Regions from separate parts of the Kitasatospora sp. NPDC056651 genome, predicted to be linked through region 1. Evidence: riboswitches for the same ligand, from Rfam matches in the RefSeq annotation. Region 1 holds a riboswitch; each other region holds the start of a gene.
The links. A riboswitch is a leader RNA that binds a small molecule or an ion and turns the genes downstream of it on or off. The one in region 1 is predicted to bind S-adenosylmethionine.
Positions count from the first base shown of each region.

Region 2: it holds a riboswitch for S-adenosylmethionine, as region 1 does, so the genes downstream of both, ACFRAR_RS19895 (IclR family transcriptional regulator) here and ACFRAR_RS08515 (aminotransferase class V-fold PLP-dependent enzyme) in region 1, are expected to answer to the same signal.
Region 3: it holds a riboswitch for S-adenosylmethionine, as region 1 does, so the genes downstream of both, thrC (threonine synthase) here and ACFRAR_RS08515 (aminotransferase class V-fold PLP-dependent enzyme) in region 1, are expected to answer to the same signal.

Region 1 covers NZ_JBHTWX010000014.1:41,891-52,187, reverse strand. The annotation lists gene ACFRAR_RS08555 (Ig-like domain-containing protein) at 1-417, shown strand, start outside; gene ACFRAR_RS08550 (GntR family transcriptional regulator) at 429-800, opposite strand; gene ACFRAR_RS08545 (cytochrome bc complex cytochrome b subunit) at 907-2,565, opposite strand; gene ACFRAR_RS08540 (Rieske 2Fe-2S domain-containing protein) at 2,562-3,614, opposite strand; gene ACFRAR_RS08535 (c-type cytochrome) at 3,623-4,432, opposite strand; gene ACFRAR_RS08530 (heme-copper oxidase subunit III) at 4,620-5,240, opposite strand; gene ACFRAR_RS08525 (hypothetical protein) at 5,637-6,062, shown strand; gene trpD (anthranilate phosphoribosyltransferase) at 6,214-7,290, shown strand; SAM riboswitch class IV at 7,400-7,518, shown strand; gene ACFRAR_RS08515 (aminotransferase class V-fold PLP-dependent enzyme) at 7,571-8,938, shown strand; gene ACFRAR_RS08510 (Lrp/AsnC ligand binding domain-containing protein) at 8,942-9,223, opposite strand; gene ACFRAR_RS08505 (rhomboid family intramembrane serine protease) at 9,265-10,047, opposite strand; gene ACFRAR_RS08500 (hypothetical protein) at 10,249-10,297, shown strand, end outside.
Region 2 covers NZ_JBHTWX010000048.1:13,273-23,569, reverse strand. The annotation lists gene ACFRAR_RS19930 (alpha/beta fold hydrolase) at 1-454, opposite strand, end outside; gene ACFRAR_RS19925 (hypothetical protein) at 703-1,269, shown strand; gene ACFRAR_RS19920 (hypothetical protein) at 1,340-1,858, opposite strand; gene ACFRAR_RS19915 (hypothetical protein) at 2,030-3,295, shown strand; gene ACFRAR_RS19910 (hypothetical protein) at 3,306-3,848, shown strand; gene ACFRAR_RS19905 (NAD-dependent epimerase/dehydratase family protein) at 3,852-4,904, opposite strand; gene ACFRAR_RS19900 (DUF362 domain-containing protein) at 4,913-7,045, opposite strand; gene ACFRAR_RS19895 (IclR family transcriptional regulator) at 7,278-7,991, opposite strand; SAM riboswitch class I at 8,188-8,331, opposite strand; gene ACFRAR_RS19890 (hypothetical protein) at 8,453-9,526, opposite strand; gene ACFRAR_RS19885 (BTAD domain-containing putative transcriptional regulator) at 9,783-10,297, shown strand, end outside.
Region 3 covers NZ_JBHTWX010000113.1:14,913-25,209, reverse strand. The annotation lists gene ACFRAR_RS31920 (hypothetical protein) at 1-659, shown strand, start outside; gene nagA (N-acetylglucosamine-6-phosphate deacetylase) at 750-1,931, opposite strand; gene ACFRAR_RS31910 (ROK family protein) at 1,928-2,875, opposite strand; gene ACFRAR_RS31905 (extracellular solute-binding protein) at 3,202-4,482, shown strand; gene ACFRAR_RS31900 (cupin domain-containing protein) at 4,576-4,926, opposite strand; gene ACFRAR_RS31895 (DUF3263 domain-containing protein) at 5,029-5,283, shown strand; gene otsB (trehalose-phosphatase) at 5,383-6,207, shown strand; gene ACFRAR_RS31885 (trehalose-6-phosphate synthase) at 6,194-7,705, opposite strand; gene ACFRAR_RS31880 (glucosyl-3-phosphoglycerate synthase) at 7,803-8,804, opposite strand; SAM riboswitch class I at 8,954-9,091, shown strand; gene thrC (threonine synthase) at 9,108-10,297, shown strand, end outside.

The DNA of each region.
Region 1 (10,297 bases):
GTGCTCGGGCAGGAGCGGTCGGTCCGGATGAACGGGGAGACCATCGGCATAGCGGCGGGCAGCTCGGAGGCCTACGACCTGGACGTGCAGTGGGCCACCCGGGTGACCTGGAGCGGCGAGTACGTCCACGCGGCGCCCTGGTCGGTCGGCTCGCAGGGCCTGGAGAACGTCAGCCACGGCTGTACCGGCATGAGCACCGAGAACGCGCAGTGGTTCTACCAGCACACCCGGGTGGGGGACCTGGTGACGGTGGTGAACAGCCGCGGCGGCGCGATGGAGCCCTTCGGCAACGGCTTCGGGGACTGGAACGTCGGCTGGACGGACTGGCTCAAGCACAGTGCCTCCGGACAGCCCGTCAGCACCACCGCGCCGGCCTCCCAGTCCCCGGCCTCGGGGATGATCCGCCCCGAGCTCTGACGGGCCGGCCCCTAACGCTCCTGGTAGGCCAGTCGCAGGGCGGTGTCCACGGCGGCCAGGGCCTCCGCGGCGGAGAGGCCCAGCCGGCTCGCCCGGGCCGCGTACTCGGCGGCGGCCTCGGCGGCCAGCCGGTGGGCGGCGTCCCCGGTGGCGGCGATCAGCGTGCCTCGCCGTCCGTGGGTCTCCACCACGCCGTCCGCCTCCAGCTCGCGGTAGGCCCGGGCGACGGTGCCGGCGGCCAGCCCCAGCTCCTCGGCCAGGGCCCGGACGGTGGGCAGCTTCAGCCCGGTCGGCAGCTCGCCGGAGCGGGCCCGCTCGGCGATCTGGGCGCGGATCTGCTCGTACGGGGGAGTGGCGGAGGCGGGGTCGACGGAGAGCTGCACGGGGGCTCCTGGTGGCGCGGGCGGCGGGTACACAAAGGCCCGAGGGCCGCTGACCAGATGAACTCTGGTCAGCGGCCCTCGGGGTGACGCGGTGGTGCCTACGGGATCAGTGGTGGCCGTGGCCGCTGGTGATCTCGTGGTGCTCCTCGGAGGTCGGCTTGGGGATCTGGCTGCCCTCGCCGTAGAAGCCGCGGGAGAGCTTGGCCTGGGCGCGGGTGAGGGCGCCGGCCTTGCGGGCCACGCCGTTCTCGTCCGTCTGGGCCGGCAGCTCGATCGGCTGGTTCTGCTCGTGCGCGGTGAGCTTGTGCAGGTCGCCCTGCGGCAGCTGGGCGTGCACCTCGACGAACTCGCCGTGCGGCAGGCGCTTGATGACGCCCGTCTCGCGGCCGTGCAGCACCTTCTCCTTGTCACGGCGCTGGAGGCCGAGGCACCAGCGCTTGGTGATGATGAAGACCGCGACCGGGACGACGAAGAAGCCGACGCGGACGAAGTAGGTGATCGCGTTGATCGACAGGTGCAGGTGGGTGGCGAACAGGTCGTTGCCACCACCGATCAGCAGCACCAGGTAGAGGCTGATCCAGGCGGCACCCAGGGCGGTGCGGACCGGGGCGTTGCGCGGGCGGTCCAGGATGTGGTGCTCGCGGTTGTCGCCGGTGACCCAGCTCTCGATGAACGGGTAGACCGCGATGGCGACCAGGACCAGCGGGAAGATCATCAGCGGGACGAAGACACCCAGGTTCAGGGTGTGGCCCCACAGGCCGATCTCCCAGCCCGGCATGACGCGGATCAGGCCCTCGGAGAAGCCCATGTACCAGTCGGGCTGGGCGTCGGTCGACACCTGGTCCGGACGGTACGGGCCGACCGACCAGATCGGGTTGATCGTGGCGATCGCCGAGATGGCGGCGATGATGCCGAACACCAGGAAGAAGAAGCCACCGGCCTTGGCCATGTAGACCGGCATCAGCGGCATGCCGACGACGTTCTTCTCGGTCTTGCCCGGGCCCGCCCACTGGGTGTGCTTGTGGTAGAAGACCAGGATCAGGTGCGCGACCAGCAGGCCGAGCATGATGCCGGGGATCAGCAGCACGTGGATGGTGAAGAACCGCGGGATGATGTCGTGGCCGGGGAACTCGCCGCCGAACAGGAACATCTGGATGTAGGTGCCCACCAGCGGGACGGCGAGGATCGCGCCTTCCATGAAGCGGATACCGGTACCCGACAGCAGGTCGTCCGGCAGCGAGTAGCCGAAGAAGCCGTCGAACATGCCCAGGACCAGCAGCAGGAAGCCGAAGACCCAGTTGATCTCACGGGGCTTGCGGAACGCGCCGGTGAAGAACACGCGCAGCATGTGCACGAGCATCGCGGCCACGAAGACCAGGGCGGCCCAGTGGTGGATCTGGCGGATCAGCAGACCGCCGCGGATCTCGAAGCTGATGTCCACGGTGGAGGCGTACGCCTCGGACATCGGGAGGCCCTTGAGCGGCACGTACGAGCCGTCGTAGACGACCTCGGCCATCGAGGGCTTGAAGAACAGCGTCAGGTAGACACCGGTCAGGATGATGATGACGAACGTGTAGAGGCAGATCTCGCCCAGCATGAAGGACCAGTGGTCCGGGAAGATCTTCCGCAGGTTGGCCTTGGCGAGGGAGTAGATCCCCACCCGGCCGTCCGTCCAGTCAGCCGCGGCTTCCCACTTGTTGGCGGGCTTCTCACGCGTGCTGGAGGGCTTGGCGGCACCGGTCGTGGTGCTGCTCGCGCTACTCATCGAGCACGCTCCCAGTAGCTCGGGCCGACGGGCTCAGCGAAGTCGCCGGTGGCGACCAGGTTGCCCTTCTCGTCAGTAGTGATCTTCAGCTGCGGCAGCGGGTGGCCGGCCGGGCCGAAGATGACGCGGGCGCCGTCCGCCAGGTCGAAGGTCGACTGGTGGCAGGGGCAGAGCGCGTGGTGGGTCTGCTGCTCGTACAGGCTGATCGGGCAACCGACGTGGGTGCAGATCTTCGAGTAGGCGAGGATGCCCTCGAAACCCAGATCCTTGGACTTGTCGTCCTTGATGTCCTCGGGCGCGATGCGGACCAGCATCAGGGCGTCCTTGGCGATCCGCTGCTGGAAGTCCTCGCTGTGCGTGGACAGGCCCTCCGGCATGGCGAAGGTCAGCGAGCCGATGGTGATGTCCTCGGGCTTCATCGGCTGCATGGTGTTCATGTTGATGAGCGGCAGCGGCTTGGCCTCGGTCGCCTCCTTCCAGCCGGTCTCCTTGAGCTTCTTCTCGGGAAGCGGGCCGAGGTCACGGAGCAGGACCACGCCGGAGAGCGGGACCAGCGCCATGGAGCCGATCAGGGTGTTGCGGATCATCTTGCGGCGGCCGAAGCCGGACTCGCCGGCGCCGGTCTTGAACTGCTCGATGACGTCCGCGCGGACCTCGTCGGAGGCCTCGATCGGGTGACGCTCGGCGGGCAGCTCGACGTCCGACATCAGGGTGCGGGCCCAGTGGACCGCACCCGCGCCGATCATGAACAGCGCGACGCCCAGGGTCAGGCCGAGCGCGAAGTTCAGCGCGCTGACGTGACCGAGCGGGAAGATGTAGACGATCTTGTCCGGGTCGATGGCCACGTACGAGGCGATGAAGCCGATGGTGGCGAGCATCGAGACCACGAACATCAGCGAGACCTGGCGCTCGGCACGCGACGCGGCCTTCTCGTCGATGTCGGTGCGACGGGGCTCGTGGGCCGGCAGGCCCGGGTCGGCGAACGGGCTGCCGTGGTCGGCGACCTCGCCGGCGGAGCCGTGGGGCTCCGGGAGCTTCTCTTCTGACATGTCGTGGCTCATGACTTCTTGGCCTTGGTGGTGTGGGCGGCGACCCAGATCGCGACCGCGATGAGCGTGCCGAGGCCGAAGATCCAGCCGAACAGACCCTCGGTCACCGGACCGAGGCTGCCCAGGGTGAGACCGCCGGGGTTGGGCTCATCGTTGGTGGTGTGGCGGACGAAGGCCACGATCTGCTTCTTCTGCTCCTCGGGCATGGTGGTGTCCGGGAACGACGGCATGTTCTGCGGGCCGGTCTGCATGGCCTCGTAGATGTGCTTGGCGTCCACGCCCTCGAGCGACGGGGCGTACTTGCCCTTGGTCAGGGCACCGCCCTGGCCGGAGAAGTTGTGGCACTGGGCGCAGTTGGTGCGGAACAGCTCGCCACCCTTGGACAGGTCCTCGGGGTTGGTCGAGGTGTACTGCTCCTCCTTCGGGGTCACCGGGCCGGGGCCGAGGGAGGCGACGTAGGCGGCGAGCTGGTCGATCTCGCCCTGCGAGTAGATGTTCTTCTTGCGCGGGACCTGGGCGCCGGGCTGCTGGGCCGGCATGCGGCCGGTGCCGACCTGGAAGTCGACAGCGGCCGAGCCGACGCCGACCAGGCTCGGACCGTCGCTGCTGCCCTGGCCGTTCAGGCCGTGGCAGGAGGAGCAGCCCACGGAGAAGAGCTTCTTGCCCTCATCGATCGCGAGCGACTGCGCGGCGACCTCGGCCTGCGCCTTGTCGGCGGGCGCGAACGCGGCGTACAGCCCCCCGGTTGCCGCCAGGGCGAGAAGTAGGACGACCAGCGCCGCCAATGGGTGGCGCCGTCGTGCGGAGAGCTTTTTCACGGAATAACCCCGGTGTCAGGATCTGGTCGACTGGTGGGTGCACCCGGCGGCCGGTCTGGCCGGCACGAGGCTGCCCGTCTAGGGCTGCGCGCGCGGTCGGTCGGTGGGAGCGTCGGCACCGGCAGAAGCGGCCCGTCGCCGGTGAGGGCGGGGGCCGCAGCCGGTGGCCAGCGACCTGATCAGCTGGTTACTTGATCAGGTAGATGGTCGCGAACAGGCCGATCCACACGACGTCGACGAAGTGCCAGTAGTACGACACGACGATCGCGGCGGTGGCCTGCTCGTGCGTGAAGCGCTTGGCTGCGTACGTCCGTCCCAGGACCAGCAGGAAGGCGATCAGACCACCCGTCACGTGCAGCCCGTGGAAGCCGGTGGTCAGGTAGAACACCGTGCCGTACGGGTCGGAGGACAGCGACAGGCCGTCCTTCTTGACCAGATCGGTGTACTCGAAGACCTGGCCGCCGATGAAGACCGCGCCCATGGCGAACGTGAGGATGAACCACGCCCGGAGCTTCTTCACGTCACCGCGCTCGGCCGCGAACACGCCGAGCTGACAGGTCAGCGAGGAGAGCACCAGGATGGTGGTGTTGACCGAGGAGAAAGGCACGTTGAGGGCGTGGGCCTTCTCGGTCCAGAACTCCGGCCCCTTGACGGAGCGGAGCGTGAAGTACATCGCGAAGAGGGCCGCGAAGAACATCAACTCGGAACTGAGCCAGACGATCGTTCCGACGCTGACCATGTTCGGCCGGTTGACCGATCCGTGCGCGTGCCCGGTTTCTACTGCTGTTGCTGTCGCCACGACGGACATTATGTCGGTCCCTTATTCCGTCTTCACGTCGGGGGGTGTCCCTCGGAGTGTCCGGTGCGTGCGGTATGCCCGCTTGGCGGCCGGTGGAGGGTCCGGACGGGAGCTGAGCAGCGGAGCGTCCCTTTTCTGATGGTTCCTCGGAGCAGCTTACGACCCCCTTGCCCAGCGCGTCGTTGCACGGTCGGAGCAGTCCCGGGAGATAAGGGAGAGCGCCCCCGGGTCGGCCGTACGGGTGGACCGGGCGGGGTCGGGTGACGGGCCGTCCTCCGGGCGGGTGAGCCCGGGGCGCGACGGCCGAGGGGGATCCTGCGCGAGGGGGACTCGGCGGCGGGTGATCGGGAGTAGCATCCGGATCAGGCGAACGTGGTCCGGATCACACTTGAGGGAGCAGGGCCCATGGCGTACACGACCGATGAGACGCTCACCGTCCTCGTCTACAGCGACGACCGCAACACCCGCGAGCAGGTGCTGACGGCGCTCGGCCGTCGGCCCGCCGAGGATCTTCCGGAACTGTCCTACCTGGAGTGCGCGACCACCCCCGCGGTGCTCAAGGCGCTGGAGAAGGGGGGTGTGGACCTCTGCCTGCTGGACGGAGAGGCGGTGCCGGCCGGCGGGCTGGGCCTCGGGCGCCAGCTCAAGGACGAGATCTACGGCTGCCCGCCGGTGCTGGTGCTGATCGGCCGGCCGCAGGACTCCTGGCTCGCCGCCTGGAGCAGGGCCGACGCGGCGATCTCCCGCCCGGTGGACCCGGTGGCCCTGGCCGAGGCGGTGGCCACCCTGCTGCGGGCCCGGCTGGCGAAGCGCGCTCCGGCGGTCCGCTGACCGCGGCCCCGGCGGTCGTCGGAAGAACAAGGGCCGGAAGAACAAGGGTCGGAAGAACAAGGGGAGAAGCGACCGCTTCGCTCGATAGGCTGGCTCCATCCGTACGGACGTCCCCCCGGAGCGGGGGAACCGACAACAGCTGGAGTCAGCCATGGTGAACGTGAACCCTGCGAACGGCGGTAGCGACCCCGCGCAGGTGGTCCGCTCCTGGCCGGACATCCTGACGGCGCTGTTGAAGGGGGAGGACCTCGACCGCTCGTCCACCGCGTGGGCGATGGGCCGGATCATGAGCGGCGAGGCGTCCCCCGCCCAGGTGGCCGGGTTCATGGTCGCGCTGCGGGCCAAGGGCGAGTCGGTCGAGGAGATCAGCGGCCTGGTCGACGCGATGTACGAGCACGCCGAGCCGCTGGACATCCCCGGCCCGGCGGTGGACATCGTCGGCACCGGCGGCGACCGGGCCAAGACCGTCAACATCTCCACCATGTCGGCGATCGTCGCGGCGGCCGCCGGGGCCAAGGTGATCAAGCATGGCAACCGGTCGGCCTCCTCCACCAGCGGCTCCTCGGACGTGCTGGAGAAGCTCGGGGTGGCGCTGGACCTGTCGGCCCGGCGGGTGGCCGAGGTGGCCGAGGAGGTCGGGCTCACCTTCTGCTTCGCGGCGAAGTTCCACCCCTCGATGCGGCACGCCGCCACCGCGCGGGTCGACCTCGGGGTGCCGACTGCCTTCAACATCCTCGGCCCGCTGACCAACCCGGCGAAGGTCACCGCGCACGCCATCGGCTGCTTCGACACCCGGCTGGCCGGGCTGATCGCCGGGGTGCTGGCCCGGCGGGGCGCGACCGCGCTGGTCTTCCGCGGCGACGACGGGCTGGACGAGCTGACCATCACCACCACCTCGCAGGTGTGGCTGGTGCGCGACGGGGTGGTCACCGAGACCACCTTCGACCCGAGGGACGTCGGCATCGAGCTGGTCGGCATCGAGGCGCTGCGCGGGGCGGACGCCTCGTACAACGCCGAGGTGGCGCGGCGGGTGCTGGCGGGCGAGCACGGGCCGGTGCGGGACGCCGTCCTGCTGAACACGGCCGCGGCGCTGGTGGTGCTGGACCTGGGCGAGGCGCCGCTCGCCGAGCAGCTGGCGGCGGGCATGGAGCGCGCCGCGAAGGCGATCGACTCCGGCGCGGCGCGGGACCTGCTGCGGCGCTGGTCGGAGGCCACCAGCCGTTCCTGAGACGGTACTTGGAAGCCCGTGCCGGTACGCCGGTGCGGGCTTCCATGCTGTGTCCGGATACTGGACGGCCGTTTGACCGCCCGCTGGACGGGACCTAGAGTCTTCGCCAGGTCATGAGTGACAGCGCCAAGCCCCAGCTTGCTGTCCGGCAACCCTCCGTCCGTGGCGGGGTGCCCTGGGTGAGGACCGGGTCGTCACGGCAAACCGTCCGTGCGACAAGCGCGGACACCGGACGAATCGCACTCCCGGGGTCCCTCACCCGTAGAAGGAGTGCATCCTCATGTCTTCCACCGCCACCGAAATCTGCGCCCCGCTCGCCGTCCTCGGCGCCGACGTCCAGGTCCCGCTCGCCAGCGGTGAGAAGGTCGGCTACGCGGCGCTCGACTACGCGGCCAGCTCGCCGGCGCTCCAGCGGGTGTGGGACGACGTCGCCGCCTACGCGCCGTACTACGGCAGCGTGCACCGCGGGGCCGGGTACCTCTCGCAGCTGTCCACCGACCTGTTCGAGCAGAGCCGCCGCACCGTCGAGGAGTTCCTCGACCTGCGCGACGGCGACCAGGTGGTCTTCACCCGGGCCACCACCGACTCGCTCAACCTGCTGGCCGCCGCCCTTCCGGCCGGCACCCGGGTGTTCGCCTTCGAGACCGAGCACCACGCCTCGCTGCTGCCCTGGGCGCACGCCGGACTGGACGTCACCTACCTGCGGGCGCCGCGCTCGCGGGCCGAGGCGGTGGCCGCGCTGGACGCCGCGCTCGCCGAGGCGCCCGAGGGCCCCAAGCTGCTGTGCGTCACCGGCGCCTCCAACGTGACCGGCGAGCTGTGGCCGGTCGCCGAGCTGACCGAGACCGCCCACCGGCACGGCGCCCGGGTGGTGCTGGACGCCGCCCAGCTGGCGCCGCACCACCGGGTCTCGGTGCGCGAGCTGGACGTCGACTGGATCGCCTTCTCCGGCCACAAGATCTACGCGCCGTTCGGCGCCGGGGTGCTGGCCGGCCGGGCGGACTGGCTGGACGCGGCCGAGCCGTACCTGGCCGGCGGCGGGGCGACCCGGACGGTGGCCCGGGAGACCGACGGCTCGGTGGCCGTGCAGTGGCACACCGGTCCGGCCCGGCACGAGGCCGGCTCGCCGAACGTCATCGGCGCCTACGCGATCGCCTCGGCCTGCCGGGCGCTGACCGAGGCCGGCTTCGACGCGCTGGAGGCCCGGGAGCAGCAGCTGATCGCCCGGCTGACGGCCGGGCTGGCCGGGATCCCGCAGGTCAAGGTCCTCAACCTGTTCGGGGCCGACTCCGCCCGGGTGGGCGTGCTGTCCTTCGTCGTCCAGGGCTGGAACAGCTCGCACTTCTCGGCCGCGCTGTCCGCCGAGTACGGCATCGGGGTGCGCGACGGCCTGTTCTGCGCCCACCCGCTGGTGCGCACCCTGCTCGGCGACGAGGACGTGGCCCCGTCCGAGTGCGGGGCGCCCGAGCCCTCGCTGCCGGGCGAGCGCAGCCTGAACGCGATCCGGGTGAGCTTCGGCGCCGGGACTCCGGACGAGCACGTCGACCGCTTCCTGACCGCCGTCCGGGAGCTGGTCACGGACGGCGCGGCCTGGAACTACCGCAACGAGGGCGGGCGCTGCGTCGCCGACACCCGGCGCGCGGGCTGACCGCTACTCGTCCAGGCCGAGGGCGAAGGCGGCTTCCAGGTCGTGCTGGGAGTAGGTGCGGAAAGCGATCTGGGTCTCGGTGTCGGCCACGCCCGGGACCTTGTTGAGCCGGCCCGGGATGACCTCGGCCAGGTCGTCGTGCCGGCGCACCCGCACCATCGCCACCAGGTTGTAGCCGCCGGTCACCGAGTAGACCTCGCTCACGCCCTCGATGGCGGCGATGGCCTCGGCGATCTCCGGGATGCGGTCGACACTGGTCTTGATCAGGACGATGGCGGTGATCACTGTTCGGGCTCCTTTGTGAGGTGCCGCCAGCGTATCGGGCGTCAGCCGGGTCGTCGCGGGGGGTGGCGGGCCCCGGCACAGGCGAAGAGGAACCCGGCACAGAAGCCGATCACGTGGACCAGGTACGCCACCCCCGGGCCGGCCGAGTGCACCGACCACCACTGCAGCGCGAACCAGAGGCCGAGCACCAGCCAGGCGGGGAAGCGCAGCGGCAGGAAGAACAGCAGCGGGACCAGAGTGGTCACCCGGGCCCGGGGATGGAAGCGCAGATAGGCGCCGAGGACGGCGGAGATCGCTCCGGAGGCCCCGATGAGCACCCGGGTGGAATCCGGCGAATGCGCCTCGGCGAGCGCGAAGCCGTACGTGCTCAGGCAGCCGGCCGCCAGGTAGAACACGGCGTGGCGGGCCCGGCCCAGCCGCCGTTCGACGGTGGGGCCGAAGACGTGGAGGAAGAGCAGGTTCCCCAGCAGGTGCAGCCAGCCGGCGTGCAGGAAGAGGCCGGTGAGGACGGACAGGGCCGGGTGCTTGCCGGGGGTCGGGGCGGCCGGGCAGCCGGGGACCGGGTCGGGGGCCTCGGCCAGCTGTTCGGTGGTCAGCGGTCGTCCGGCCAGCAGTTCGGCCGGGACGGCGCCCCAGCGCTGCTCGTACCGCTGCTCCGCGCAGACCCGGGTCGGGCCGGAGCCGTACAGCGGGTTGAGCCCGGCGGCCGGGCCGAGCAGGAAGACCAGGGTGTTGAGCGCGATCAGGGCGTAGCTGACCACCGGTGCGGCCGCCGCCGGGCGGTCGCCCCGGGCGGCGGTGTGGTCGGAGGCCGCGAGCGCCATGCGGCCAAGCATCCCTCCGGGCGCCGCAGGTGACACGACGGTTTACGGCAGGTGGACCAGTGCGGTTGTTCGGGCAACCGGTGGTCGCGGCGGTTGCCCCAGGCAATAGGCTTGGGGCGGGCATTCCCGCCTCCCGCCGCCGATGCCGGGGCTCCGTGGGGAGCGCCTAGCCCACCCAGGGACCACCCGAGAGGACCCCCGATGACCGTCCCCGCCCTGACCGCCGAGACGCGCTGGCGCTGCACCCTGT
Region 2 (10,297 bases), on a different contig from region 1:
AGGAGGCGAAGGCGGCCGGGTCGACGTCCGCCATCTCGGGCTGGGCGTAGTACTCGCCCACGGTCAGGTCGACGGGGCACCAGGCGGACACGTACACGATCCGGTCGACCAGGTCGGGCCGGGCGTTGGCGACGGCGGTGATCGTGATGCCGCCCCGGCTGTGGCCGACGAGGACGGTGGGCCCGTTCCGCTTGGCCCGCTCCAGGACCTCGATCACCCGGGCGGCGTTGTCGGCGAGGGTGACTCGCTTGATGGCGCCCGGCTCCGCGGACATCGAGGCGAGGTCCTGGGGGGCCTGGTAGCCCAGCGGGTAGGTCGCCTCGAAGCCGTGCCCCGGCAGGTCGACCGCGACCGAGCGGTGCCCGAGCAGGGCGAGTTCGGCCTGTAGCGGCGCGAAGGAGAAGGAGTTCGCGAAGGCTCCGTGGACGAAGACGAAGGTCGGCAGGTTCGACAGGTTCGGCATGCCTCAGTCTCCAACAAGATGATCTTCAGAACAAGATCACGCCCGCGCACGGAGGGTGATCCGAACAGCTTCCCTAGGCGAGCGGGTCGCCACGCAATGTGTTCGGCTACCAACGAAGCGCTTCGCAGACCGCCGGGCGCGCTCCTCGTGCGCGCCACCGACACGGCTCACCCCCCACGGGGGCCCCACTTCCGGCCGCCACCCAGCTGCCGCGACCACACCAGAAAGGCACCGCCACGATGTCCCCCAAGCTCGCCCTCCCCCGCACCAGAAAGGCCCTCGCGGCCCGCGCCCTGGCCGTCTCCGTCCTCGCGGCGAGTGCCTGGCTGCCCGCCACTCCGCAGGCGTCGGCCCAGACCGCTGATCTGACCTGCGCGGGCAGCGCGACCGTCAACTTCTCGCCCGGACTGACGTGGTTCCACAAGCAGCAGACCGATGTGACCTTCAGCGGCACCGCGGCACCGTGCGAGTCCTCTTCACGCCCCGGCGTCACCCAGGGCATCTTCTCCGGCTCCGGCTCCGGCATCCTCGGCTGTCTCACGGGCGAGTTCGACGCGACGGCCGTCTTCATCTGGAGCGACAACTCGTACAGCGAGGTCTCCTTCAGCCACGCGAGCATCACCCCTCCGGAAGAGGGGACACCCATGATCCGGGCAGTCGGTACGATCACCGCCGGAACCTTCGCAGGCCACCTCATGAGCCTCGATATCACCCTCACCCTCCAGCACGCGGCCCTCGAGTGCTACAGCACCCAGGGCCTGACCCAGGTCTACGGCCCGATCGAGCTCGACACCACCCCGCAGTGACAACATTCGGCGGTGCGGATCCGATCCGGATCCGCACCGCCGAGGCTGACTTCGGTGACCCTGCGGGCCGCTAGGACGGGACGATCGCCCAGAGCGGGCATGTCACGGGGAGCAGGTTCTCACCTTTCACGCCGATGGTCGCCAGCCCGTCCTTCTGCGTGCCGCTGGCCGTGCTCTTCGGCTGGATCAGCAGCGTGAAGCACAGTCGGTCGCTGTCCGTCGGGGTCGTGTTCAGGCTCATGTCCATGCTGAAGGTCAGCGTGTCGCCATTGATCGTCGGCGGCGGCGAGACGACCACGAGTCCGTTGACCGTGTATGTGTTGTCGTTGTACCAGTAGTGGTTCGCCCAGTCGACCCATTGCCAGCCGGTCGGGGCCTTGAAGGTGCACGGCACCGCGGTCTGTTTCGCCCACTGACCCTCCTTCGGGTCAGCCACACGCAGCGAGACCGTGAAGAGGTGGAAGCCCGGGTCGCCAGCCGGACCGATGGGGGCACTCTCCTGCGAGACGACCACAGTCTTCGCGTCAATCCCGGACGCCTGGAACGGTTCGTCGCGCGGCAACGTGGCCGTCGGTTGTGCGGGCATCATAGGGATCAGCCTGCCTTTCCTTGAGCGATTTCCATGGCTACCGAAAGGCAGCCACCCAGTGTAACGATTCGATTACCTGGCCCCTTCATCAGGTTCGCACACATGGGTCGCATACGCACCCCCCGGAGCGGCCCCGCATGCGATCAACCCGCGCCCCTCCTACGATGATCAATGGAGGACACGAACCAGATGGTCACCTACCCCTACGCCTTCCACATCGCCCTGGACGGGAACGGCATGAACGGCCTGGAGGGCGCGGCCGGCGTGTGCGTGTTCCGCTACAACCCCGACAGCGGGGAGTACGCGTACCGGATCCAGTACTACGACGGGGTGGCCGGCGGCCACGCCGTCAGCATCACCCCGGACCACAAGTTCGGGTTCCTCGGCAACGCCGGGCAGCAACTCCTGTTCTACGACGTCCAGTCGCTGGACGAGAGCGAGCGCGTGTCCGCCCTGCGCTTCGAGCCCCCGGACGCCGCCATCAAGAGCAGCACCCACATGGTGTGGCTGGACGGCACCCACGGGATCACCGCGATCGGTGACGGCCTGTGGCTGATGGACCTCGACCGCCCCACCGAGGCCCGGCGCATCGGCGACCACCGGCTCAAGCTCCCCCACGCCATGAAGCGCACCGCCTCCGGCCGCTTCCTCGTCTACGGCGGCATGGACCACCCGGGCCGGGGCGAGGCGGCCGAGGTGGGCATCTTCGACCTGGAGAAGCGCGTCGCCCGCCGGGTCGCCCTGCCCACGACCTGCTGGCACGTGGCCTGCCACCCGAGCGACGACCGCTTCTACGCGCTCTCCTTCCGCGTTCTCCCCCAGGAGGGCCGGGACTGGCACGAGTGGGCGATGGCCTACTTCAAGGAGTACGTGTACGAGATCGACGCCGAGACCGGGCAGATCCTGCGCCACTGGGCGGCCGGCCAGAACTTCCCCGCGCACATCAACTCGGACGTCTGTGTGTCCGACCGCGAGCTGATCTACTGCAACGGCGGCAGCAGCACCATCGTGATGATCGACCTCGCCGACTTCGCCTCCTCCCGCGTCATCGACCAACGCCCGGGCGTGGCAGAGCAGTTGCGCTCCGCCCGGCAGGCGGCGAAACAGGTCACCGACGCCTTCACCCGGGGGTCGCCCGGCCCGAGCAGCAAGCACTTCCTCGGCGCCCTGCGGGTCACCCGGGGCACGCTCGTCGACGGGGTCTACGCCTGCCAGCTGTCCGCCGACCAGAGTCTCCTGTTCACCGCCAACCGGGGGCTCAACACGATCACCGTGTACGACTACCCGGCCAACACCGTGCGGCTGCGGGTCGAGATGCCGGAGCTGCGCGCCCACCTTCCCGAACTGCCCGTCTGGACCGATCCCCGTCTGGGGTTCCACCACAGCACGCTGCTGAGCCCGCTGCCGGACCGCACCGCAACCGGCAGTCCCAACTGAGGAGTTGGCCATGTCTCCCAAGACCCCGGAACAGTTGAACGACGAACTCCAGGCGGGCTGGGAGCACCTCCGGTCCACCGCGATCACGGTCGCCGAACTCCAGACCGCGATGTGGGGCGACACGGCGGAGCTGATGGCCGGGCTGGCCACCGGCCGGCTGGCCTGGGGGGAGGTCTACAGCGAGTACTGGAAGTTCGTCGCCGACGAGGACCTCAAGTTCTCCCTGGAGCTGGGCGGGCTCGGCATCGACTACGCCCGGCAGGTCGCGGAGGTCACCCGGTGGCACGAGCAGCGCCTGCGGGACCACCTCCGCAGGACCGCGCGGGGCGAGCACATCGAGGCGGACGTCCACCGGACCACGGACACCCACGAGACCACGGACATCCACTACGGCACGGACGGCCACCACCATCCCACCACCGAGCGTGACGGGGCCTCGCGGCCGGACCGGCAGCGCAGACGGCGCCGGCGGCGGCGCGGCGGGCGCGGCACGCACCACACGCGCGACGTCCACCCGAAGACCACCGACACGCCCGAGTTCAGGGCCCCCTGAGGCTCAACCCTCCTCCAGCGGCCGGGGCAGCAGTTCCCGCGCGCCCGTCACCTCCGGGTGCGGCCGCAGCCCGGCCCGGATCCGGTCCGGCACGTGCGGGCTGGTCAGCAGCCAGCCGAGCGCCTCCACCAGCGCCTGCCGGGCCGGGCGCGGCCGGTAGCCGAGGGCGGCGGCCTTGTCGTGGCGGTACCAGTAGAAGCGCCCCATCGTCCGGGCCTCCGCCCGGGTGGTCGCCGGGGCCCGGGCGGTCAGCACCGCGCGGATCTCCCCCACCGTCGCCGCCAGGTACGCGCCGGTGTGGCTCGCGGTGGCCCACGGTCCCCGGGTGCCGCACAGCTCGGAGACGGTCTGGTGGATGGTGCGCCACGCCCAGTTCTCACCGCCGAGCAGGTAGCGCTCCCCGGGCAGGCCGCGTTCGGCGAGCAGCACGTGGCCGGCCGCGACGTCCCGGACGGCGACGATGTTGCAGCCGCCCGGGTAGGTGGTGCGCAGCGCGTCGGCCAGGTACCGGGTGATCAGCGCGTTGCTGGGCACCAGCCGCCAGTCCGGCCCGCCGACGACGATGGTCGGGCAGGCCGCCACCACCTCCAGGCCGAGTTCGGTGCCGAGGGTGAAGGCCGTGCGTTCCTGCTCCAGCTTGGTGACGAAGTAGTCCGGCAGGTATTCGTCTCCGGGCATCCCCTCCTCGTTCCGGGCCACCGGTCCACCGGAGGAGCCGCAGGTGATGGAGGAGGAGGTGACCACCACCCGCCGGACGCCGGCCTCGGCCGCCGCCCGCAGCACCTCGCGGGTGCCCTCGACGTTGGCCCTGGTCAGTTCCTCCCGGCTGGTGTCCCAGTAGGAGAAGACGGCGGCGCAGTGGAACACGGTGTCGCAGCCCTCGAACGCGTCCCGCAGGCTGGGCGGGTCGCGCAGGTCGGCGTTCACCAACGGCACGTCCAGGCCGTGCAGTTGGCGCAGGTCGCTGCTGCGGCGCACCTGTGCCCGCGGCTCGTGTCCGGCGGCGCGCAGCGCGCGCACCACCTGGGATCCGACGAGCCCGCTGGCGCCGGTCACGCATGCCCTCACGGGGCCTGCCTCGATCGCCGGTCCCGGGCGGCGGCCTCGCGCAGCCCCGCCCAGAAGCCGGTGACCGCCGGGCGCAGCGCCTCGCGGAACTCGCCCAGCAGCGGGGAGCGGGTCGGGACGTCGCCGGGGGCGACGTGCCAGAAGCCGTCCGGGCCCAGGCGTCCCGGCGGGGTCGGCACGGTCAGGGTCTGGGTGAGGGCCTGGGAGGCGACGGTGCGCACCAGCCGGGCGGCCTCGGTCAGCCGCTGGGTGGGCAGTTCGGCGGCCTCCAGGTCGTCGAACTCCTCCCAGGGCCGGCCGATCCGGTAGGGGCGTCCCTCGTACTGGGCCTCGAAGTTGTCCAGGGTGCGGGTGAAGAAGCGCTGGTAGGAGTCCTGGACCAGCGGGTCCCTGAGCTTGGGCCGGGTTTCGGGGCGGAAGACCTGCCAGGTCAGCGGGAGGGTGAAGCGCTGGCGCACCCGGACGACGATGCGGGTGCGGGCGCCGCCGTCGGCGGGGAGGAAGACCACCGAGCCGTCGTCGTACGCGGCGGAGCCGTTGGGGCTGCGGACCGTGCGCCAGGAGATCCGCTGCCGCCGTTCGCCGTAGTCGACGGACTCCAGTTTGCACACGTCGATGGGCGGACCGCCGTAGTACGCCAGGTAGTTGGGCTGCGCCAGGTAGAGGTTGCGCTCGATCTGGCGGGTCGGCCGGCCCTGGTCGTCGCGCGTCACCACGTGGACGCGGCCGCCGAGGTAGTCGGTCATGTAGCTGATGGAGCGGCTGATGTCGACCCGCCGGACGAACTCCGGGTACGGGGCGTTGACGGTGCGTTCGCAGCCGAACAGGATCGAGTGGCCGACGTGCTGCCAGCGCATCTGCCAGGCGTCGGCGGGCAGCGCGTCGATCACCGTCTCCAGCGGCCGCAGCAGGGCGGTGATCCGGTCGAAGTCCTGGTGGGTGTAGGCCGCCGGGTCGACCGCGAGGGAGACGTCCCGGCGCCGCAGGGCGTCCTTGGCGTTGCCGGTCCGCCAGGCGCGGACGGTGGAGGAGGCGGAGGCCGCGGCGCCGACCATCGCGCACAGGGTGGCGGTGGCGGCCGGGTTGGTGTCGGCGGCGCGGATCAGCGCGGTGAGGAGGCGGGAGAGCCGGGCGAGCGCCGGGTCGGTGACCTCCGTCGTGCCGGGGGCGACCTGCCAGGCGGCGATGCTGAACAGCCGGTGGGCGCGCCCGTCGGGGGCGAGCCGGCGTACCGCCTCGACCAGGGAGCGCGGTGGGTTGCGCCAGCCCGGGTAGGGCGTCAGGTCGCCGTCGATCCGGTAGGCGTCGGGCAGGCCGCGGTCGCTGAGCACCCGGGCGTTGAGCGGCGAGGAGACGGGGTCGACGCCCATCAGCAGCGCGCCGACCAGGTCGGCGAGGACGCCGTCCGGTGCGGCGATCACGGTGTCCGTCCGCAGCGGGCGGCCGACCTGCGCCCCGGCGCAGCCGTGGCTGCTGACCACCGCGTCGATCAGGTGGAAGTCCGGCGGGTAGGCGCCCAGCAGGTCGACGAGGACCTCGGCGCCGTCGCGGCGGGCGCGGTAGTGGTGGTGCTTGTCGTCCTGCGGGAGCACGCCGAACAGGTTGGCCAGGCACAGGGCGTAGCCGAACTCCGGGTGGGTGCAGTTCTTCGCGATGTTGATCCGGAAGCCCGCCTCCAGCCAGCTGCGCGCCATCCCGCTGCCGTGCAGTACGGCGGATTCGGGGAACTCGGCCGGCTCGACCTCGGCGGAGAGGTCCACCAGGCGGTAGGCGTTGCCGCGCGGGGTGCGTTCGCGGTAGCCGAGCAGGCGGCACGCTTCGAGGAGCCCGGGGCCGGCCAGCCAGGTGTCCGGGCCGCAGCGGGCGGCGCCGACGGTGACGTCGTGGTAGCCGCGGTCGTACAGCAGGTCGATCAGGTGCTCCACCAGGGCGGTGCCGACGGCGGTCGCCGGGTCGCCGTAGGCGGAGGCGCCCGGGGTCAGCAGCACCGGGACCGCCGCCGGATCGCCGCCGGCCCGCTCGGCGAGCCGCTCCCAGAGCCCGGCCCGGGCGACCGCCTCCGCCAGCAGGTCCGCGGCGGAGCGCGGCCGGACCCGGGTGGAGCGGACCACGGCGGCGACGACGGTCACATCTCCCCCAACGCCGTTGGACGGCCTTCCCGTTGGCGCCCGTCCGGGCCATCGCTGAATTACCGGAAAGTAGCTCGAAAGAGGTTTGAAGCGATGCTACTGCCCAGAGGTCGGATGCGAGGGGCGGGACGCGCGCTCGTGTCCCCGCGGGCCCGGGCGGCCCGGCGGTCGGGCCGCCCGGGAGGGCCGCCCGGCAGGTCCGCCCGGCAGGTCCGCCCGCGCGCCGACCCGGTCAGGGGTTGCGCAGGGCCTCGGTGAGCCGGTGGGCCGCCTCCAGGACGGCCTGGGAGAGCTGGGCGCCCGGGTGGCGGGTGAGCCGTTCGATGGGGCCGGAGACGGAGACGGCGGCCACCACCCGGTTCGACGGGCCCCGCACGGGCGCGGAGACGGAGGCGACGCCCGGCTCCCGCTCCCCGATGGACTGGGCCCAGCCCCGGCGCCGTACCCCGCTCAGCGCGGTGGCGGTGAACCGGGCGCCCTGCAGCCCCCGGTGGAGGCGCTCGGGCTCCTCCCAGGCGAGCAGGATCTGCGCGGCGGAGCCGACCTTCATCGGCAGCGTGACGCCCACCGGCACGGTGTCGCGCAGGCCGGTCAGCCGCTCGGCGGCGGCCACGCAGATCCGGACCTCGCCCTGGCGGCGGTAGAGCTGGGCGCTCTCCCCGGTGATGTCGCGCAGGTGGGTGAGGACCGAGCCGGCGGCGGCCAGCAGCCGGTCCTCGCCGGCCGCCGTCGAGAGCTCGGTGAGCCGGGGGCCGAGGGCGAACCGGCCCTGCATGTCACGGGTGACCAGCCGGTGGTGTTCGAGGGCGACCGCCAGCCGGTGGGCGGTGGGGCGCGCCATGCCCGTGGCGGTGACGAGTCCGCCCAGGGTGGCCGGGCCGGCCTCCAGGATGCCGAGGATCGTGGTGACCTTGTCGAGCACGCCGACGCCGCTCGTGTTCTCCATGGATGGGTACTCCAGTCTCAGTGCCCGCGAGCAGTGGGTGGTCCTGCTCACGGCGGCTCCCGGCGGGAGCCGGGGGTGGTCAGCGAGGACGGGCCGGAGAAGTCGGCCGATTGCCTGCGCCGGGCACGAGACGGGTACGCGGAAGGGCCGGGGCGGTCAGCGCCCGGGCGAAGGACAGCACAGAGAGCACCGTGTCTCCTCATCTTTTCCCGCGCCACATTGGCGACAGGCCGGAGTTGGCACTGACCCCGGACGGCACGGCGTGTACTTCGGACGCCGGGTCGATCGGGGAGTTGCCGGGGCTTCGTAGGGCCGGTCCCTCCACCCCTCTGGATGATTCGCGACGAACGATACCCAGCTCCGGGCGCCTCGCCAAACGGCGCCCCTTCCACCGTGCGCCGGCCAGGACCCTGACCACGGTCCTGTCCCCGGCCCTGACCACGGCTCTGACCAGCACTGTTTCAGCGGGGACGCGGCTCGGTCAGGCCGGCCCGGGAGTCCTGGCCGGCGCCGCCGGGGGCCGTGGCGTCCCAGGCGTGCAGGGCGGCGAGGGCCGCGGTGCGCTCGGGCGCCGTCGGCCGGGTGCCCTCCGGGGCGAGCAGGTAGTCGGCGACCGGGGTGAGCAGCAGGGTGGCGGCTCCGGCGGGCAGGAGCAGGGCCTCGTCCCACTGGTAGCGGGTGACGGTGCGGCGCAGCAGGGTGCCGTGGCGCGGCCGGGGCGGGCCGGCGGAGGTGCGGCGGCGGCGGAGTTCGGGCTCGATCTCGCTCTCCAGGGCGGTGCGCACCTCCCGCAGGGGGCCGAGCGGCACGTGTTCGGCGGCGAGGTCGAGGAGCGCGGCGGTCTCCGGGGCGAGGCGGTAGGCGGCGACCACGGCGGCGGTCTCGACGGGTTCGAAGGGCTGCCCGGCCAGCTGGGCGACGTCGATCACGTCGGCCGCGCGGAAGGGCCGCCCGAAGCCGTCCTCGGCGAGGGCGATCAGGCATTCGACGTGGTCGTCGGCGGCGAGGTAGGGGCGGACCGGGACGGTGGCGAGGTCGCCGGTGAGCGCGGCGGTGGCGACCCGCACCTGGTACCACGGGTCGAGCAGCGGGTCCTCGGCCGGCCAGCGCAGGGTGACGGCGGTGTGCCGGGGGCGCTCGCCGAGCAGGCTGACCTCCACGGACTCCACCGGGTGCTCGGTGACCAGCCGGTTCACGGCCTGCCAGAGCGCGGCCTCGGTGGGGCTGACGAGGCTGAGCTCGCCCAGCGGCCGGGGCAGCTCGGGCGGGTAGTGGCCGGCCAGCGGGAGGCCGCGGATCGGGCGGACCCCGGTGGCGTCGGCGAGTCGGCGGGCGAGGCGGGCGTAACAGTCGGCCCGGTCGCGGGCGCGCCGCAGCTCGGCCCGGGCGTGCCGGCCCATCCGGACGCCCTCCCGGGCCAGCGCGGCGAGCACCAGGTACGGGAGGTCGCGGTCGGCGCGGGCGCGGTGGAGCAGTTCGCCCGGTCCGGCGGCCGGGTCGACGTCGAGCAGCCGGTAGAGCAGGTCGGTGTTCATGGGCTCCGTCTCCGAGGGCCGTGGTGGTCGCCCGGACGGCGGCAGGGCGACCGGGGTGTGGCGAGCCCCGCGGATCGTGCCGGGCCGACTCGGGTGCCACACCAGTGATTGTGGTGACGGTCGATCAACACCCGATCACCGTCGGGTCGACGATCCCTCGACAGCTCGGCTGGTGCCGTGGGTTGATAGGGACTCATCATTTCGGGGGTGGCACGTGCGCGTGCGGGGGCGAGCACACGAGGCGGGCAGGTGCAGGATGGGTGATTTCCGGTTCTCCGTGCTGGGACTGATGCGGGCGCAGCGCGGTTCCACCGTGCTGAAGGTCGGCAGTCCGCAGCAGCAGGCGATGCTGGCGGTGCTGCTGCTCCGTCCGGGGCACGGCGCGAGCGCCACGGACCTGATCGACGCCCTGTGGGGCGAGGAGCCGCCGAGCACCGCGATGACGACGGTGCGCACGTACGCCTGGCGGTGGCGCAAGATCCTCCACGGCGAGGGGCCGGACGCGCCGAACGTGCTGACCTCGGTCGGGGACGGCTACCGGCTGGTGCTGCCCAAGCACGCCGTGGACGCGGCGCGGGCGGAGGAGCTGGCGGCGCAGGCCGAGCGGACGGCGGCCGCCGGGGAGCCGCAGCAGGCGCGCGACCTGCTGAACCAGGCGCTGGAGCTGTGGCAGGGCGAGCCGTTGACCGGCATCCCCGGCCCGTTCGCCCAGCGGCAGCGGCAGCGGCTGGAGGAACTGCGGCTGACCCTGCTGGAGGAGCGGATCTCGCT
Region 3 (10,297 bases), on a different contig from region 1:
ACGCCGAGCACTCCCGTCCGCAGCCGGGCGAGGAGCCCCGCGGCAGCGGCCGGAGCAAGGGCGCGGTGATCGGTGCGGTCGCCGTGATCGCGGCGATAGCGATCGGCGCCGGGATAGCGCTCTCCACCGGGGACCGGGACGACACCAAGGACGCCAAGGGCGGTGCCACGTCCGCCGCCCCGCCGGCCCCGACCACCCCGGTGCCGACGGCCACCACCGCGAGCGCCGGGCCCTCCGCGACCGCGACCGTCGGCTCCGGCCCGGTGACGGTGGACGCGAGCCAGCTCCAGGGGCAGAACGCGCCGGTCGGCAACAGCGTCAAGGGCGCCAAGTCCGCCGACGGCGGCTACCTGACGCTCCAGCCGGGCGGCACGGTGGCCTGGACCGGCGACGTCGCGACGGCGGGGACGTACAAGCTGACCGTGCACTACAACTACACGGGCAGCGGAGAGTTCAAGGGCGGCGCCACCGTGAACGGCAAGGACTGGCCGAGCGGGGTGACCTACCGGACGTACGGCGCCGCCAAGGACCCGGCGTCCTCGTGGTTCACCACCTGGATACTGCCGCAGTTCCAGGCCGGGCCGAACTCGGTGACCTTCACGGTGCCCGCCGGGACGTCGATCCTGATCGACCAGATCACCGTCGAGCCGAGCGGCTGACCGGGCCCGACACGCCGGGCCCCGGACACCACGGCCCCGGACACACCACGGCCGCCCGTCCCCGAGGGGGAGGGCGGCCGTCGGCTTCGTTCAGGCGGACCTGACGGTCTCGAACCTCTCGCCGCCGAGGACCCAGCGGCCGCGGCGCATCACGGCGACCAGGTCGTAGCTCCCGGAGTCGACCACGACCAGGTCGGCGAACTTGCCGGTCTCCAGCGAGCCGATCGAGTCGCTCAGGCCGAGCAGCCGGGCCGGGGTGGCGGACAGCGACTCGACGGTCCGGCTCAGGCTCAGCCCGTTGACGGTGACCGAGCGCTTGAACGCCACGTCCAGGGTGAGGGTGGAACCGGCGATCGCGCCGCCCTCGACCAGCCGGGCGACGCCGTCCTTGACCTCGACCTGGAGCGGGCCGAGCGGGTACAGGCCGTCGCCCATGCCGGCCGCGCCCATCGCGTCGGTGATCAGGGCGACCCGGCTCGCGCCGGCGGTGCCGTAGGCGAGGTCCAGGACCGAGGGGTGCAGGTGCACGCCGTCGTTGATCAGCTCGACGGTGACCCGCTCGTCCTCCAGCAGCGCCACGATCGGGCCGGGGGCGCGGTGGGCGATGCCGGGCATGGCGTTGAACAGGTGGGTGGCGACGGTGGCGCCGGCCTCGATCGCCTCCAGGGTGGTGGCGTAGTCGGAGTCGGTGTGGCCGACGGCGGCGATCACGCCGAGGTCCGCGAGCATCCGCACCGAGTCCAGGCCGCCGGGCAGTTCGGGGGCGAGGGTGACCATCTTGGCGTGGCCGCGGGCGGCGTCGACCAGCTTGCGCACCAGCGCCGGGTCGGGGTCGCGCAGCAGGTCGGGGCGGTGGGCGCCGCAGCGGTTGTGCGAGATGAACGGGCCCTCGAAGTGGATGCCGGCCAGGACGCCGTCCTCGACGAGTTCGGAGAGGACGTGCGCCTGGCGGGCGACCTCGTCGATCTCGCCGGTGACGGTGGAGGCCACCGTGGTGGTGGTGCCGTGCTCCAGGTGGGTGCGGGCGGCCAGCAGCGCCTCCTCGGCGATGCCGGAGGTGTACGCGCCGCCGCCGCCGCCGTGGACGTGCAGGTCGACGAAGCCGGGGACGACGGTGTACCCGGTCAGGTCGAGGTCGCCGGGCGCGGTGTCGCCGCCGAGGCCGGCGATGCGCTCGCCCTCGACGGAGAGGCGGTCGCCCTCGACGACGCCGCCGGGCAGCACCAGTCGGGCGCCGGCCAGGGCAGTACGGTCACGGTCCGCGGTGGTCACGCGGTCACCTCCAAGGAGAGCAGATCCCAGGCGAGCAGGCCCGCGCCCAGGGACGCGGCGGTGTCTTTGAGCATGGCGGGTACGACCTTCGGGGGCATCTGGAAGGTCAGCCGCTCGGTGACCGCCGCGCGCAGCGGAGTGAAGAGGGTGTCGCCGGCCTCGGCCAGCCCGCCGCCGACGATCACCGTGGACGGGTCGAGCAGGCTCTGGGCCACGATGATCCCGTCCGCGAGGGCCTCGACGGCGCGCTGCCAGACCGCGAGCGCGCGCTCGTCCCCGGCGTCCACCGCGGCGGCGCAGGATGCCGCGTCGGAGTCGGGGTCGCCGCTGGCCTCGGCCCAGGCGCGCGAGACGGCGGAGGCGGAGGCCAGCGTCTCCAGGCAGCCGCGGGCGCCGCAGCCGCACTGCGGGCCGCCCGGGCGGACCACGACGTGGCCGATCTCGCCGCCGTAGCCGTGCGCGCCGGACTCGATCCGGCCGTCGATGCCGATGGCGCCGGCGATGCCGGTGCCGAGGGCGACGAAGATGAAGCGGTCGACACCGCGGCCGGCGCCGAGACGGCCCTCGGCCAGGCCGCCGGAGCGCACGTCGTGGCCGAGGGCCACCGGCATCGTGCCGCCGTCCGGTCCGGACAGGCGCTCGCCGAGGAGCTTGCGCAGCGGGAGCTCACGCCAGCCGAGGTTGGCGGAGAAGACCGCGATGCCGTTCTTCTCGTCGATCGTGCCCGGGACGGCGACACCGGCCGCGAGCGGGGCGACGCCGAAACGGCTGAGGCCCTCGTCCGCCAGGTCGGTGGCGAAGTCGAGGATGGCGGCGACGACGGCGTCCGTGCCGTGCTCCCGCCCGGTCGGTCGGCGTGCCTCGAACAGCACGGAGCCGTCCTGGGCGAGCAGCGCGGCCTTCATGCCGGTGCCGCCTACATCGAGTGCGATGACGTGCTTCACGGAGGACAGTTTCCCTTGGTCGGGTCGAAGAGGTCTAGTCCAGTTGTCGGATTGGTCTGGTCCATATTGGGTGAGCTTTGTCGCAGCTGCGGCGTGTGCGGGGCTTTGCGTCCGGTGCGCGCGGGGCGGAGGCGGGGAGCCGGGACGGGGGTCGTGTTGCGCATCGTGCAATGACTCCGGGCACTTCGATAACTCCTGGGGCGGTCCGGGCCGCTGGTGTGGACCGGTGGTCGGCGGGTTTGACAGTGTGGCGCCTCCCCCCGCCGGATGCCCCCGTTCCGGCCGGCCTTTCTCCCCGTCGCATCCCCCCGAAGGCGGTACCCGCGTTGAACAGGCGCGCCCACGTTCCCACCCGTGTGCTCGGCGGTGCGCTGGCCGGAGCACTGGTGCTCATCGCGGCCAGCGCCTGCGGCGGGCAGGACGACGGGACCGTCACCCTCAGACTGGTCGCGGCCGACTACGGGGAGAGCCCCGAGACCAGCTCCCAGCACTACTGGGACGGGGTCGCCAGGGACTTCGAGGCCGCCAACCCCGGGATCAGGGTCAGCGTCGAGGTGGACTCCTGGACCGAGATCGGCAAGAAGGTCGAGGACATGATCGCGGCCGGCAAGTCGCCGGACCTGCTGCAGACCGGCGGCTTCGCGGACCAGGTCGCGGCGGACCGGCTGTACCCGGCGTCCGACGTGCTCTCGCTGGAGACCCAGGCCGACTTCCTGGAGGCCTTCTCGCACACCGGGCAGGTGCTCGGCACCCAGTACGGGATCCCGTTCGTCTCCTCGTCGCGGGTGCTCTTCTACAACAAGGCGATGTTCCGTCAGGCCGGGATCAGCCAGCCGCCGGCCACCTGGAGCGAACTGCGGCAGGACGCGGAGAAGATCAAGGCCAAGGTGCCGGGGGTGACCCCGTACGGGCTGCCGCTCGGCCCGGAGGAGGCGCCGGCCGAGTCGATGCTGTGGACGCTGAGCGGCGGCGGCAGCATCTCCGACGACGTGGGCAACTACACCATCGACAGCGCCCAGAACCAGGCGACGTTCGGCTGGCTGAAGACCAACCTGGTGGGCCCCGGCCTGACGTACCCGGACCCCGGCAAGGTGAACCGCACCCCCGCGTTCCGGGACTTCGCGGCCGGGAAGGTCGCGATGCTGAACGGTCACCCGACGCTGCTGCGGATGGCCACCGCCGGGAACGTCGAGTTCGGGACGGCGCCGATCCCGAAGAAGGACGGCGTGGGGCGGACCGGGAGCCTCGGGGTCGCGGACTGGATGACGGCGTTCAAGGCGAACGGGCACAAGAACGAGATCAAGAAGTTCCTGTCGTTCGTCTACGGCAAGGACAACCAGCTGAAGTTCGACGAGCAGTACAACCTGCTGCCGGTCACCCAGGACGCGTTCGACCAGATGGCCTCGGACCCGAAGCACGAGGACCTCAAGCAGTTCGCGGTCGGGCTGACCAACGCGAGCTTCTACCCCTTCGGGGACCCGGCCTGGGGCGTGGTCAGCGACCGGATCAAGGCCGGGATCGGCCTGGCGGTGACCGGGGACCCGAAGCAGGTGCTCGGCGGGCTGCAGGACGCGGCGGCGCAGGAGGCGGCGAGGGTCCGTCACTAGGTCCTGTCCGGCCGGACAGGACCTGGGCACCGGCCGGGACCTACCGGGACCGGGGCCGGGCGGCGGCCCCGGTCCGGGCGGGGGCGGGCCCGGTCAGGGGAGCGTGATGGCGTAGGCCTTGCGGAGCGTCTCGTGGACCGTCCAGGTGGTGCGGTCGCCCTCGCGCAGCACCGCGCAGTCGCCGGGGCCGACCTCCAGGGTCGGGCCGCCCTCGATCTCGATGGTGGCCCGGCCGCTGAGCACCACGAACATCTCGTCGGCCTCGACGTCGGTGACCACGCCCGGGGTGATCTGCCAGAGACCGCGCAGGTGGCGGCCGTCGGCGGACTCGGACAGCACCCGGCCGGTGACCTCGGGGGTGCCGGAGACGACCTGGGACGGGTCGAGCGGGTCGGGGTCGAGGTCGGCGGTGGGGATGTGCACGGCGAAGCTGGGCGTGGTCATGGGGGCGACGTTAGTGCGGGCGGCGGCCCGGCGGGGAGAGCAGTGTGTGTCGGGGTCGCGCGGGAGAATGACACTCCGTAGTGGCGGGCGGAGGTGTTCTCGATGGGCGAGCCGGGTGAGCCGGGCGAGCGGGGTGAGCTGGGTGAGCGGGACCGGGCGGTGCTGGCGCTGGAAGGGCGGCAGTGGCGTACGGCGGGGGCCAAGGAGCGGGCGATCCGGGAGGAGCTGGGGCTCTCCCCGACGCGGTACTACCAGCTGCTGAACGGTCTGCTGGACCGGGAGGAGGCGCTGGCGCACGCGCCGGTGCTGGTGAACCGGCTGCGGCGGATCCGGGAGGCGCGCCGGGGCGCCCGCTGACGGACGACCGGCCGGGTGCTCGGACCGGCTGGGGTCCGGAGCCGCCGGGTGCGGAGCCGCCGGCTCCGGGGTAGGGCTTTCGGTATGGGCTTTCAAGAGATGTTCGTACCGGGGACCGAGGCCGGACGGGACGGGGTGCGGGCCGTGCTGGCGGCGCCCCGGGAGGCCGTGATCGGGCTGGACTTCGACGGGACGCTGGCGCCGATCGTGGCGGACCCGGGGCAGGCGCGGGCGCACCCGGGAGTGGCGGGGGCGCTGCGGCGGCTGGCCCCGGTGGTCGGCGCCGTCGTGGTGGTGACGGGCCGCCCGGCCGCGCTGGCGGTCGAGTACGGCGGGTTCGCGGGCCTGCCGGGCGTGGTGGTGCTGGGGCACTACGGCGCCGAGCGGTGGGAGGACGGGGAGCTCTCGGCGCCGGAGGTGCACCCGGGGGTGGCGCGGGTACGGGCGGAGCTGCCGGAGGTGCTGGCGCGGGTGGCCGCGCCCGAGGGGACCTGGGTGGAGGACAAGGGCCGCTCGGTGGCCGTGCACACCCGGCGCACGGCGGCGCCGCAGCAGGCGCTGGAGCTGCTGCGGACGCCGGTGGAGGAGCTGGCGGCCGGGCACGGGCTGGTGGTGGAACCCGGGCGGCTGGTGCTGGAGCTGCGGCCGCCGGGGGTGGACAAGGGGGCGGCGCTGACCGGGTTCCTCCGGGAGCGCGGGGCCCGTTCGGTGCTCTACGCGGGGGACGACCTGGGGGACGTGGCGGCCTTCGCGGCGGTGGGGAAGCTGCGCGGCGAGGGCGTGGCCGGGGTCCTGGTGTGCGCCGGCGCGGTGGGGGACGCGCCGGTGCGCGAGCTGGCCGACCGGGCGGACCTGGTGGTCGCCGGGCCGGAGGGCGTGGTGGAGCTGCTGGAGGCCTTGGGGGAGGCGCTCACAGGGCGTTGAGCTGGTCCAGGAACCACTGCTGCGGGGGGAGCGCGGTGGCCGCGGCGGCCAGTCGCTTGGTGCGGTCGGCGCGCTCCTCGCGGCCCATGGTCAGGCCGGCGTGGAGGGCGTCGGCCGTCGCGATGACGTCGTACGGGTTGACGGTGAGGGCGTCGTCCTTGAGCTCGGCGTGGGCGCCGGCCTCGCGGGAGAGGACCAGCGCGCAGCCGTGGTCGGAGACCACCGGGACCTCCTTGGCGACCAGGTTCATGCCGTCCCGGATGGGGTTGACCAGGGCGACGTCGGCCAGCCGGTAGGCGGCGAGGGAGCGCGGGAAGTCGTCGTCGACGTGCAGGATCAGCGGCTGCCAGTCGGGGGTGGCGAACTCGGCGTTGACGGCGGCCGCCAGCTCCTGGACGGCGGCGGTGTAGTGCCGGTACTCGGCCAGGTCGGTGCGGGACGGGTAGGCGAAGGCGATGTGCACCACCCGGTCGTGCCACTCGGGGCGGGTGCGGAGCAGGTGCCGGTAGGCCTGGAGGCCGCGGACGATGTTCTTGCTGAGCTCGGTGCGGTCGACCCGGACGATGGTGCGGCGGTCGCCGACGGCCTCGCGCAGCGCGGCGAGGCGCTCGTCCACGTCGGGGCGGTGCGAGCGTTCGCGCAGGAAGTCGGCGTCGGCGCCGAGGGCGTGGACGCCGAGGCGTGTAGTTCGCCGAACGGGGGTCCCCCCGGCCGAGGGCTGGGGGGTGGTGGTGCGGCCGTCGAGGGTGACGGTGAGCGCGTCGTGGTCGACGGTGGCGCCGAGGAGGTCCGCGCAGCAGGCGGCGAAGGCGCGGGCCCAGCGCTCGGTGAGGAAGCCGGCCCGGTCGGCGCCCAGGATGCCGGTGAGCACGGCCCGGGCGACGTCGTCGGGCAGCATCCGGTAGTACTCGGGCGGGGCCCAGGGGGTGTGCGAGAAGTGGCCGATCCGCAGGTCGGGGCGGGCTTCGCGGAGCAGGGCCGGGGCCAGTGAGAGGTGGTAGTCCTGGATGAGGACCGCGGCGTTCGGGGCGGCTTCGCGGGCCAGGGCTTCGGCGAAGGCCTCGTTGTAGGCCTGGTAGGCGGCCCACTCGGTGCGGAAGTCGGCGTCGAAGGAGGGGGCGGTCGGGGTGGCGTAGAGCAGGTGGTGGACGAACCAGAGGGTGGAGTTGGCGACGCCGTTGTAGGCGCGGGCGAAGGTCTGCGGGTCTATGTCCAGCATCCGCACGGCCTGTCCGCCGACGTCGTGGCCGGCCAGGTCGAGGCGGCCGTCGGGGGCCTCGGCGGCGGCTCTGCGGTCGGAGTCGTTGAGGGCGGCGCAGACCCAGACGGCGTTCGGGTCGTCGATCGCGGAGAGGCCGGAGACCAGGCCGCCGCCGCCCCGCCGCAGGATCAGCGTGCCGTCGTCGGCGGTGCTGAAGGACACCGGTCCCCGGTTGGAGGCCACCAGGACGGGGGCGGTGCCGGTCACGCTCGAACGGTTGGTCGTGAGTTCGCCCATGGTTGGCATGTTGCCGGGGGTGCGGGGCGGCAAACCCGTGGGGCCCGTCTTCGAGCTCCCGGCGTCGCCCCGCAGGCGGGAGTTCGGAGACGGGCCCCTAATGGCGGGTGGCGTACTCGGGGACGGTGTGCATCGGGGGGCGTTCCCGGGCGGTGACCGGGTGGGTGTGGGCGACGAAGGCCCGGGTCCGCGGGTCGCGGGTGAACTGGGTGAGGTGGGGGTGGACCAGGTCCGCGGAGGCCTTGAGGCGGTGGGTGCGGTCGAGGCGTTCGAGGGCGGTCCGGTAGATGGTGGCGGCCATCCGGCCGAGGGCCTGGCCGTCCTGGTGGCGGTGGTGGCGGACGCCGACGTCCACCTGGGCCAGCGCGTCCAGGCCGGCCAGCTCCAGGGCGTCGACCAGCAGTCCGAGCTCGACGCCGTAGCCGGTGGGGAAGGGCAGCCGTTCGAGCAGGGAGCGGCGGGCCGCGTACTCGCCGCCGAGGGGCTGGACGAAACCGGCGAGTTCCGGCCAGTGGAGGTTGAGCAGGGGCCGGGCGACGAGTTCGGTGACCCGGCCGCCGCCGGCGGGCAGCACGGCGCCCTCCGACTCCAGCGGGCGGTCGTACATGGCCTTGACCAGCTGGATGGACTCGTCGGTCAGCAGCGGGCCGACGATGCCGGAGACGAAGGCCGGGTCGAACTCGCGCAGGTCGGCGTCCACGAAGCAGACGATGTCGCCATGGGTGACCAGCAGCGAGCGCCAGAGCACCTCGCCCTTGCCGGGGACGGCGGGCAGCCGGGGCAGGATGGCGTCGCGGTGCTCGACCCGGGCGCCGGCCTCGGCGGCGACGGCGGCGGTGGCGTCGGTGGAGCCGGAGTCCACCACGACGAGTTCGTCGACCAGCGGGAGGCGTTCCATCAGCTCGCGGCGGATGGTGCGGACGATGTCGCCGACGGTGGCCTCCTCGTCCAGCGCGGGCAGGACCACGCTGACGGTGCGGCCGGTGCGCTCCTTGGCGGCGAGGAGGGTGCTCACCGGCCGGTCGGCCGCGCTCCAGGAGCGGCGGCGCAGCCAGGACGCCGCCTGCGGGAGGAGCTCGGGGGTCGGTTCGGCGGGCACGGGAGTCTCCTCGGCGGGGTCGGGTGGAACGGGTCATCTCGCGTGGCGGACAGTCCCGTTCATGGGTTGACGCCTTCGGATACAGTCTTCGTACAGCGGTCGGACCTTCGCACGCCGGGGTCACCGTTGAGCGCCACCACAATTTCACAAGCTCATCCAGAGGGACTGAGGGAACGGCCCGTTGACGTCCCGGCAACCTTCTCGCCCGGCCGTCGTCACGGAGGCCTCCGGCGGGACAGGTGCCAATTCCGGCCTGTGGCGCGACCGTGCCACGGGGAAGATGAGGAGAGAGGCCTCGCCATCATGGCTCTTGACACCGCCGCACCCGTTTCCGTGGACCTCGGCCCCGCCGCCGCCCTGTCCTGTCGGGAGTGCGGCACCCGCTTCCCGCTCGGCCCCAGCTTCGCCTGCCTGGAGTGTTTCGGCCCGCTGGAGATCGCCTACGAGTTCGGCAGCGAGGGCGCCGAGGAGCTCCGCAAGCGGATCGAGGCCGGTCCCGCCTCCATCTGGCGCTACGCGCCGCTGCTGCCCGTCCCGGCCGACGTGGCCTCCAAGCCCAACCTGAACCCGGGGTGGACCCCGCTGGTGAAGGCGGACAACCTGGGCCGGGAGCTCGGTTTCACCGCCCAGCTGCACGTCAAGGACGACTCGGGCAACCCGACGCACTCGTTCAAGGACCGGGTGGTCGCGTGCGCGATCGAGGCGGCCCGGGCGTTCGGCTACACCACGCTCTCCTGCTCCTCCACCGGCAACCTGGCCGGCGCGGTGGGCGCGGCCGCGGCCCGGGCCGGATTCCGGTCCTGCGTGTTCATCCCGCACGACCTGGAGCAGGGCAAGGTCGTCATGGCCGGGGTGTACGGCGGCGAGCTGGTCGGCATCGAGGGCAACTACGACGACGTGAACCGCTTCTGCTCGGAGCTGATCGGCGACACGGCCGGCGAGGGCTGGGGCTTCGTCAACGTGAACCTGCGGCCGTACTACGGCGAGGGCTCGAAGACGCTGGCGTACGAGATCTGCGAGCAGCTCGGCTGGCGGCTGCCGGAGCAGATCGTGATCCCGATCGCCTCGGGCTCGCAGCTGACGAAGATCGACAAGGGCCTCCAGGAGCTGATCAAGCTCGGCCTGGTCGAGGACCGGCCGTACAGGATCTTCGGTGCCCAGGCCGAGGGCTGCTCGCCGGTGTCGGCCGCGTTCAAGGCCGGCCGGGACGTGATCAAGCCGGTCAAGCCGGACACCATCGCCAAGTCGCTGGCGATCGGCAACCCGGCCGACGGCCCGTACGTGCTGGACATCGCCCGCCGCACCGGTGGCGCCGTGGAGGACGTCACGGACGCCGAGGTCGTGGCGGCGATCCGGCTGCTGGCGCGGACCGAGGGCATCTTCGCCGAGACCGCGGGCGGGGTGACCGTCGGCGTGCTGAAGAAGCTGGTGGAGACCGGTCAGCTGGATCCGGCCAAGGAGACCGTCGCGATCAACACCGGCGACGGCCTGAA